DNA from 2 places in the Pseudomonas halotolerans genome. Region 1 is predicted to be linked to the other one. Evidence: riboswitches for the same ligand, from Rfam matches in the RefSeq annotation. Region 1 holds a riboswitch; the other holds the start of a gene.
What was found. Region 1 has a riboswitch for cobalamin ahead of AAIS01_RS25505 (CbtB domain-containing protein). Riboswitches for the same ligand answer to the same signal wherever they lie in the genome.
Positions count from the first base shown of each region.

Region 1 (4,072 bases):
TCCGGTCGATCGTCCCCCGGCACCAGGATCAGCTTCACCCCACGCCCGGCCAGTTCCATCAGGCGTTCAATGCCATAGCGCCAATAACCGATGCCGCCATGCAGGGAGAGCAGGATGACCTTGGCGTGACGCAACACGTCGTCGAAATACAGATCCACCGAGGCGTGGTTCTGCACCTGCATCGGGTTGGCGAGGCGAAACTGCGGGTAGTCGTCGGGCAACTGCCGCGCCGCTTCGGCCAGCAACGCCAGGCTGGAGTCGCCGCTGCACAGGATCACCAGCTCGGCGGGGGTCTGTCCGAGATCGGCAATGTTGTCGTCCGACACGAATCCGCCGGGCTGGGTCCTGAGCAGGTGCATGGCTTAGACGCTGAGGGCGGCGCGCAATTGCGCTTCGAGCAGCCCTGCATCCAGCGCTTGGCCGATCAGCACCAGGCGGGTCACCCGCGTTTCATCGGCGCCCCACTGGCGGTCGAAATGTTTGTCGAAGCGCGTGCCCACGCCCTGGATCAGCAAACGCATCGGCTTGCCGGGAATTGCCGCGAACCCCTTGACCCGCAGCACGCCGTGCTGGACCACCAGTTGAGTCAGCGCGTCCAGCAGCAGGCTTTCGTCGGCCTGGGGCAGCTCGATGGAAATGGAATCGAAGGCGTCGTGATCGTGGTCGTCATCGTCGCCGTCATGGTGATGGTCGTGATGGCTGTGGCGGCTGTCGATGTGCTCCTCGGAGCCAGCGCCCAGGCCGATCAGCACTTCCAGGGGCAGGCGACCGCTACTGGCTTCGATGACCTTGACCGCCGGCGGCAGCTCCTCGGCCACTTCCAGGCGCACCTTGGCCAGGTCTTCAGGGCTGATCAGGTCGGCTTTGTTGAGGATCACCAGGTCGGCGCTCGCCAGTTGATCGGCGAACAGCTCGTGCAGCGGTGATTCATGGTCCAGATTCGGGTCAAGTTTGCGCTGGGCATCGACCTGGTCCGGGAACGCGGCGAACGTGCCGGCGGCCACGGCCGGGCTGTCGACCACGGTGATCACCGCATCGACAGTGCAAGCGCTACGGATTTCCGGCCACTGGAAAGCCTGGACCAGCGGTTTGGGCAGGGCCAGGCCGGAAGTTTCGATGAGGATGTGGTCAAGGTCACCGCGCCGCGCCACCAACTCGCGCATCACCGGGAAAAACTCTTCCTGTACGGTGCAGCACAGGCAACCGTTGGCCAATTCATAGACGCGACCGCTGGCTTCTTCTTCGGTGCAGCCGATCGAGCACTGCTTGAGGATCTCGCCGTCGATGCCCAGTTCACCGAATTCGTTGACGATCACGGCGATGCGGCGGCCCTGGGCGTTGTCGAGCATGTGCCGCAGCAAGGTGGTTTTACCCGACCCGAGGAAACCGGTGACGATGGTGACAGGGAGTTTGGCCAGTGTTTTCATCGGATGCCCTTTGGCAAGGTGGCGGGCAAACGGGACGACAACCCGCACGCATGGGCGCACGCGGAAGATTTCGCCACCGGATCACCCCGCCCGGTTGTAGTGAGAATCTGTGTCGAGGCAGGTCTCCTGGCTGACGGCGGGCCAGTCATTCGACTGGCAGTGGCTGCGCCTTCCCGTGCACCCTTGGTAAAAGAGCATGCACAGTGGCCTTGCAGCAACATCACCGTTCACAGTTGCGGGGGCAGCCGCGGCTTGGACCGCGTTCCCTTCTTAGCTTCGACCAAAGCCGAAGAACCTCGAAGGCGCAAGGCTACGCAGGGTGTGGGGGCGGGTCAATCTCCAGAGAGTTCGGTGGTGCATGTGCTGCCGCCTTCGCGAGCAAGCCCGCTCCCACATTGGATCTGCATTGGCCTCAAGTTTTGGGCCCGGCGAAGATCCAGTGTGGGAGCGGGCTTGCTCGCGAAAGGCGCAACTCGGTGCCAGGCCGATAATCCATGCCAATTGACGCCCCGCCCCCGCCCATGCTCTCCTGTGCGCCTAGTTACGGGTGCCCTTCACAGGGTGAAACGGGAAACCGGTGAATCGTGTGCTTTACTTCAAGGCCACGTCAGTCCGGTGCTGCCCCCGCAACGGTAAGCGAGAGAAGCGTCAGAGCCACTGTGCCTCACGGCATGGGAAGGTGACGCTTGTCGGCCAGGCACAAGCCCTGCCCCTCGCGAGCCCGGAGACCGGCCCATGACTCATGCATCAACAAACCCGCGGTGGGCGGGCGCTGTTCGAACCTTGGCGGGCTTGTGCCCGGGGTTTCATTGCGCTCGCTTCACCCGATGACAAGACCATAGGGAAGCGCCATGTCGACCATCAGCAGCACCGCCCGTACCGCCAGCAGTTCCACAACCCTGAGCCAGCGCCTGAGCGCAGCGATTTTCGCCTCGATCCTCGGCGCGGGTCTGGTCTATTTCGCCGGTTTCTCCCACATCGAAGCGGTGCACAACGCGGCCCACGACACCCGCCACAGCGCCGCATTCCCGTGCCATTGAGACCTGATGACATGATCAAGCGTATCGCCCAAACTGCCGGTTTCAGCGGGTTGCTGGCCGCCCTGCTGCTGACCCTCCTCCAGAGTTTCTGGGTATCGCCGCTGATTCTGCAGGCCGAAACCTTCGAAAGCGCACCGACTACCGAGGTCCATGAACACGCTGCCGGGGTTGCTCATGCCCATGACGGCGAAGCGTGGGAGCCGGAAGACGGTTGGCAGCGAGTGCTCTCCACCACCGGCGGCAATCTGGTGGTCGCGGTGGGTTTTGCCCTGATGTTAGCGGGCTTGTACACCTTGCGTGCGCCCACCCGCACGTCCCAAGGCTTGCTCTGGGGGCTGGCCGGTTATGCCACCTTCGTTCTGGCGCCGACCCTTGGCCTGCCACCGGAGTTGCCCGGTACGGCCGCGGCCGATCTGGCCCAGCGACAAATGTGGTGGATCGGTACGGCGGCGTCCACGGCGGTGGGCATCGCCCTGATGGTCTTTGGCAGGCATTGGTTGCTCAAATTGCTGGGCGTGGCGACCTTGCTGGTGCCCCATGTTATCGGCGCACCGCAGCCTGAGGTCCACTCGATGCTGGCGCCCGAAGCACTTGAAAGCCAATTCAAGCTCGCCTCGCAAGTGACCAACGTCGCGTTCTGGCTGGCCTTGGGCCTGGTTAGCGCATGGTTGTTCCGTCGCGGCGACCAGGCTCACCACGACGCATGAGCGCCGGGCCGATCCTGGTGGTCGGCCTGGGCTGTCAACGCGGCTGCCCGGCCAGCACATTGCGGGCATTGCTTGATCAGACCTTGCTGGCGCATGGCATTGAGCTCTCCCGGGTTCGCGCCTTGGCCAGTATTGACCTCAAGCGTGACGAGCCGGGTCTGCTGGAACTGGCCGAGCAACTGAAGTTGCCGCTGACCTGCTTCAATGCCGGGCAGTTGTCCAGCTATCAGCAGCGGCTCAGTCACCGCTCTGAAATCGCGTTTGAGCACACCGGTTGCTATGGCGTCGCCGAAAGCGCCGCCCTGGCGCTGGCCGACCGGTTGGGCGCAACGCCTGCGACGCTGCTGATTCCTCGCCAAAAGACCCCAAGCGCCACGCTGGCATTGGCGGTCACGTCGTAAACCCCGATAATTCGCGCCCTGGATCATGAGCGATCTTCATTCAAAGGGTCGCCCACTCACCTTTAGGAACCGGTCATGACCGTTTATTTCATTGGCGCCGGCCCTGGCGACCCGGAACTGATCACTGTCAAAGGCCAGCGACTGATCCGCAGCTGCGCGGTGATCATCTACGCCGGCTCCCTGGTGCCCACAGCCGTGCTGGAAGGCCACAGCGCCGAACAGGTGATCAACAGCGCCGAGCTGCACCTGGAGCAGATTATCGAGTTGATCAAGGCTGCTCATCTCAAGGGCCAGGACGTGGCCAGGGTGCACTCCGGCGACCCGAGCCTGTACGGCGCCATTGGCGAGCAGATTCGCTGCCTGCGGGAACTGGGCATCCCGTTCGAGATCATCCCCGGTGTGACCGCGACCTCAGCCTGCGCCGCCCTGCTGGGCACCGAACTGACCTTGCCGGACGTGTCCCAAAGCCTGATCCTCACCCGCTACGCGGACAAAAC
Region 1 covers NZ_JBCNTJ010000028.1:7,785-11,856, reverse strand. Annotated here, with positions in the region: gene cobN (cobaltochelatase subunit CobN) at 1-359, opposite strand, end outside; gene cobW (cobalamin biosynthesis protein CobW) at 363-1,427, opposite strand; cobalamin riboswitch at 1,527-1,741, opposite strand; cobalamin riboswitch at 1,956-2,178, shown strand; gene AAIS01_RS25505 (CbtB domain-containing protein) at 2,279-2,467, shown strand; gene AAIS01_RS25500 (CbtA family protein) at 2,479-3,174, shown strand; gene AAIS01_RS25495 (cobalamin biosynthesis protein) at 3,171-3,575, shown strand; gene cobM (precorrin-4 C(11)-methyltransferase) at 3,651-4,072, shown strand, end outside.

Region 2 (4,072 bases), on a different contig from region 1:
CCAGCAGACGGCGCAGCAATGCTGGCTCAACCGTGCCGCCGGTGAAGTGGCGCATGTCGCGGCGTTCGGCGATGGCCCGGTAGACGGCATCGCGTTGGGCCTGGGGGAAGGCATTGTCGGTCATGGCCGCTTCGCGAGCAGGCTCGCTCCCACACTGGACTGCGTTGTACTTGAGATCACGCGATCCCCTGTGTGAGCGGGCTTGCTCGCGAAGACGGTTTCAGGGTCAGGCGCAAACAGCGCGGCAATCGCCCTCGGATTCGACGGAAAATAGAAGTGCACGTAGGAAGCTGTCATCCGTCCCTGCCGGAAAACCGCCTCCGCCCCGCGCCCGCCGTTAGGGCTATGGCCTCGGGCAATGGGTTCAAGCTCGGTGCTGGTCAGGGAATGATGATAGGTATGCCCACGCAGGGTGCCTTCGGGTAACTCCACCGATTGCAGCGCCAGGGCCGCCAGACGCTTTTGCATCTGCGCATCACCGGCCAGCAACCCAAGCAGCTCGGCGCGGGTGCCGTCCACATCCGTCAACGAGTCCAACAGATAAAGCATGCCGCCGCATTCAGCGAGCAAGGGCTTGCCTGCTTGATGATGCGCGCGGATCGCTGCCAGCATCGGCGCGTTTTGCGCCAGCGCCACATGGTGCAATTCCGGATAACCACCGGGTAGATACAGGCTGTCCGCCTCCGGCAGTTCGCTGTCATGGATAGGTGAAAAGAAGCTCAGTTGCGCCCCCATGGCTCGCAACAAATCAAGGCTGGCGCCATAGGTGAAGGCAAACGCTTCGTCCCGGGCCACAGCGATGCGCACACCTTCCAGCCACGGCTGCGCGGCAATCACTTCTGGCGCGACGAACTCCACGGCGGGCGGCAACGCCACTTCACAACTGCCAGCCAAGGCATCGGCGGCGGCGTCGAGGCGCAGGTCCAGATCATTCAATTCACTGGCCTGGACCAACCCAAGGTGGCGGCTTGGCAGTTCGATGCCGGTTTCCCGTGACAAGGCGCCGTACCAGCGCAGGCCTTCGGTGAGGCTGCCTTCGAGCAACTGCGCATGGCGCAAGGTGCCGACCCGATTGGCCAGTACCCCGGCGAAGGGCAAGTCCGGCTGATACCGCGCCAGGCCCAGGGCCAGGGCGCCGAAGGTCTGGGCCATGGCTGTGCCATCGATCACCGCCAGCACCGGCACGCCGAAGTGCCGCGCCAGATCGGCACTCGATGGCGTGCCATCGAACAACCCCATCACCCCTTCGATCAGAATCAAGTCGGCTTCTTCGGCGGCTTCCCACAACAATCGACGACTTTCCTGCTCGCCGACCATCCACATGTCCAGTTGGTAGACCGGTGCACCGCTGGCCCGCTCAAGGATCATCGGGTCGAGGAAATCAGGCCCGCACTTGAAGACCCGCACCCTGCGCCCCTGATTGCGATGCAAGCGGGCCAGGGCGGCGGTGACGGTGGTTTTGCCTTGCCCAGACGCTGGGGCGGCGATCAGCACCGCCGGGCAGTGACGACTCGCAATGGAAACGTCACTCACAGTTCGACGCCTTTCTGCGCCTTGATACCCGCCTGGAACGCATGCTTGATCATGCCCATCTCGGTGACGGTATCGGCCAGTTCGATCATCTCCGGCTTCGCGCCGCGACCGGTCACCACTACGTGCTGCATCGGCGGGCGGGCCTGCAGGTCACTCAGGACCTGATCAAGGTCGAGGTAACCGTGCTTGAGGGCGATGTTGAGTTCATCGAGCACCACTAGGCCTATGGACGGATCGCTCAGCAATTGACGCGAGATCGCCCAGGCTGCCTCGGCAGCGGCGATGTCACGTTGGCGATCCTGGGTTTCCCAGGTGAAACCTTCGCCCATGACATGAAAGCGCACCTGTTCCGGAAAGCGGCGGAAAAACAGCTCCTCACCGGTGCTGTTGCGGCCTTTGATGAATTGCACCACGCCGCATTGCATGCCATGGCCCATGGACCTGGCCAGCATGCCGAACGCCGAACTGCTCTTGCCCTTGCCGTTGCCGGTCAGCACCAGCAGCAAGCCGCATTCGTTGGGCGAGTTGGCAATGCGTTCGTCGATCACGGCTTTCTTGCGCAGCATGCGCGCCAGGTGGCGTTCGTCGCGATCGGGGGTCTGGGTCATGGGAGCTCTCCGTTGGGATTGGATAACGGCGGGCGGGCACAAAAAAAACGGCAGCAAGCCTGGCATCGCCCACCGTGATGCCGTTGGATGAATCAGGCCGGTCTCCGGGCTCATGAGCGGCGTGATGCCGGGCTGCGCGCCTTCCCATGTCTACCGACACAGTGGCTGATGGCCTGTGCAGAACCAGGCGCAGCGTTGACTCATTTACCGTTGCGGGGGCAGCGCCGGGTTCGTATGCACTCACCGGCTTCCCTGTTTCACTCTGTCGACCCAACGATCGCCTGGTCACAGAGCACCTGAAACAAGCGGCGAAGGTTAGAGGGTTGGGGGTGGAGCGTCAATTAAAGCCGCCACAGGTTCAGCAGCGGATATTGGCCCCAATCAATAAAATGACGCCAATCTTGTGCCATGCTGCGGCAAGTGATATCAAATAGGCATCACGACCCGATATCACAATAACAAGGGGGCAAAAGCATGCAAGGCATGATCATCAGCAATCCAAAACTGGAATTCCTGCGCCCGGTGCTGGAACGCTGGTTTGACTGTATCGACCGTTACAACGCCGTGCGCGGCGATAACGACACACCTTACTGGTTCGATGAAAAAGCCAATCTTGGCTTGCTGTCGGCCGCAGCCTGGATGGCCGAAATGGTCACGCTGCAGCACACGCCGACCCGCAAGCAGAATGAAGAAGGCGAACGCAACGTCAGCGCCGACCTGTTCATCGCCAGCACCGAGGAGCGCGCTTTCATCCAGGCCACTCAACGCTGGCCGAAGGTCAAGAGTCTCAACCTCACTCAGCCGCTGCTCGACATCACCAGCGACGCCAAACGTATCAGCTATTCCAGTGACCTGCGATTGGGTTGCCTGTTCGTCGCACCGCAAAAAGCCCAGCAAAGCACCACGCCAGAAGAGCTGCAGGACATGATCGACGAACTGCAGAAGGAAAATACCTGCGCCGTGGCCTGGTACTTCCCTTATGCCTATCGCAAATTGCGCAATGAGGCCGGGCATTATCATCCGGGCATCGCCGTGCTGCTCAAGCAGGCCAACGGCTGAACGGTTGAACCATCACGGGTCTAAGCTTCTCTATGAGTAACTACCATGCACTCATAGGGAAGCCCGCATGCTCAAGCCCCCACACCTTCTGATCGTCGCGTTGGCCGCAGGGCTTGTTGCTTGCGGCGAGTCTTCCACGCTGCAGGTTTCCGACGGCACTGGCCCCTCGCCAAAACTGCCGGAACCGAACAAGACCCTGATCCCCACCGTCAACATTGCTGAAGCGGTCGGCTGGCCGGATGGCGCCAAGCCCACCCCCGCCCAGGGACTGCAAGTGGGCGCATTCGCCGAGGGACTGGATCATCCACGCTGGCTCTACGTGCTACCCAACGGGGATGTGCTGGTGGCAGAAACCAACGCGCCGCCCAAGCCGGACGACGCCAAAGGCATTCGTGGCTGGGTCATGGAGAAAGTCATGGGCCGCGCCGGTGCGGGGGTGCCCAGCCCCAATCGCATTACCCTGTTGCGTGACGCCAATCATGATGGCATCGCCGAAACTCGTACGGTCTTTCTGGAAAACCTCAACTCGCCGTTTGGCATGACGCTGGTGGGCAATGATCTGTACGTGGCCGACACCGACCGCCTGATTCGTTTCCCCTATAACGAGGGCGATACGCAAATCAAAGCGCAGCCGACCAAGGTCGTCGACCTGCCGGGTGGCACGCTCAACCACCACTGGACCAAAAACGTGATCGCCAGCCAGGACGGCAGCAAGCTGTACGTCACTACCGGCTCCAACAGCAATGTCGGAGAAAATGGCATGGAGGCTGAAGAAGGCCGCGCAGCCATCTGGGAAGTGGACCGCGCCAGTGGCAATCACCGCATCTTCGCCTCGGGTTTGCGCAACCCCAACGGCCTGGCCTGGGAACCGC
Region 2 covers NZ_JBCNTJ010000001.1:26,642-30,713, forward strand. Annotated here, with positions in the region: gene bluB (5,6-dimethylbenzimidazole synthase) at 1-124, opposite strand, end outside; gene AAIS01_RS00135 (cobyrinic acid a,c-diamide synthase CobB) at 121-1,533, opposite strand; gene cobO (cob(I)yrinic acid a,c-diamide adenosyltransferase) at 1,530-2,141, opposite strand; cobalamin riboswitch at 2,220-2,456, opposite strand; gene AAIS01_RS00145 (hypothetical protein) at 2,616-3,200, shown strand; gene AAIS01_RS00150 (PQQ-dependent sugar dehydrogenase) at 3,268-4,072, shown strand, end outside.
Region 2: linked by a shared signal. The riboswitch ahead of cobO (cob(I)yrinic acid a,c-diamide adenosyltransferase) and the one ahead of AAIS01_RS25505 (CbtB domain-containing protein) in region 1 are both predicted to bind cobalamin.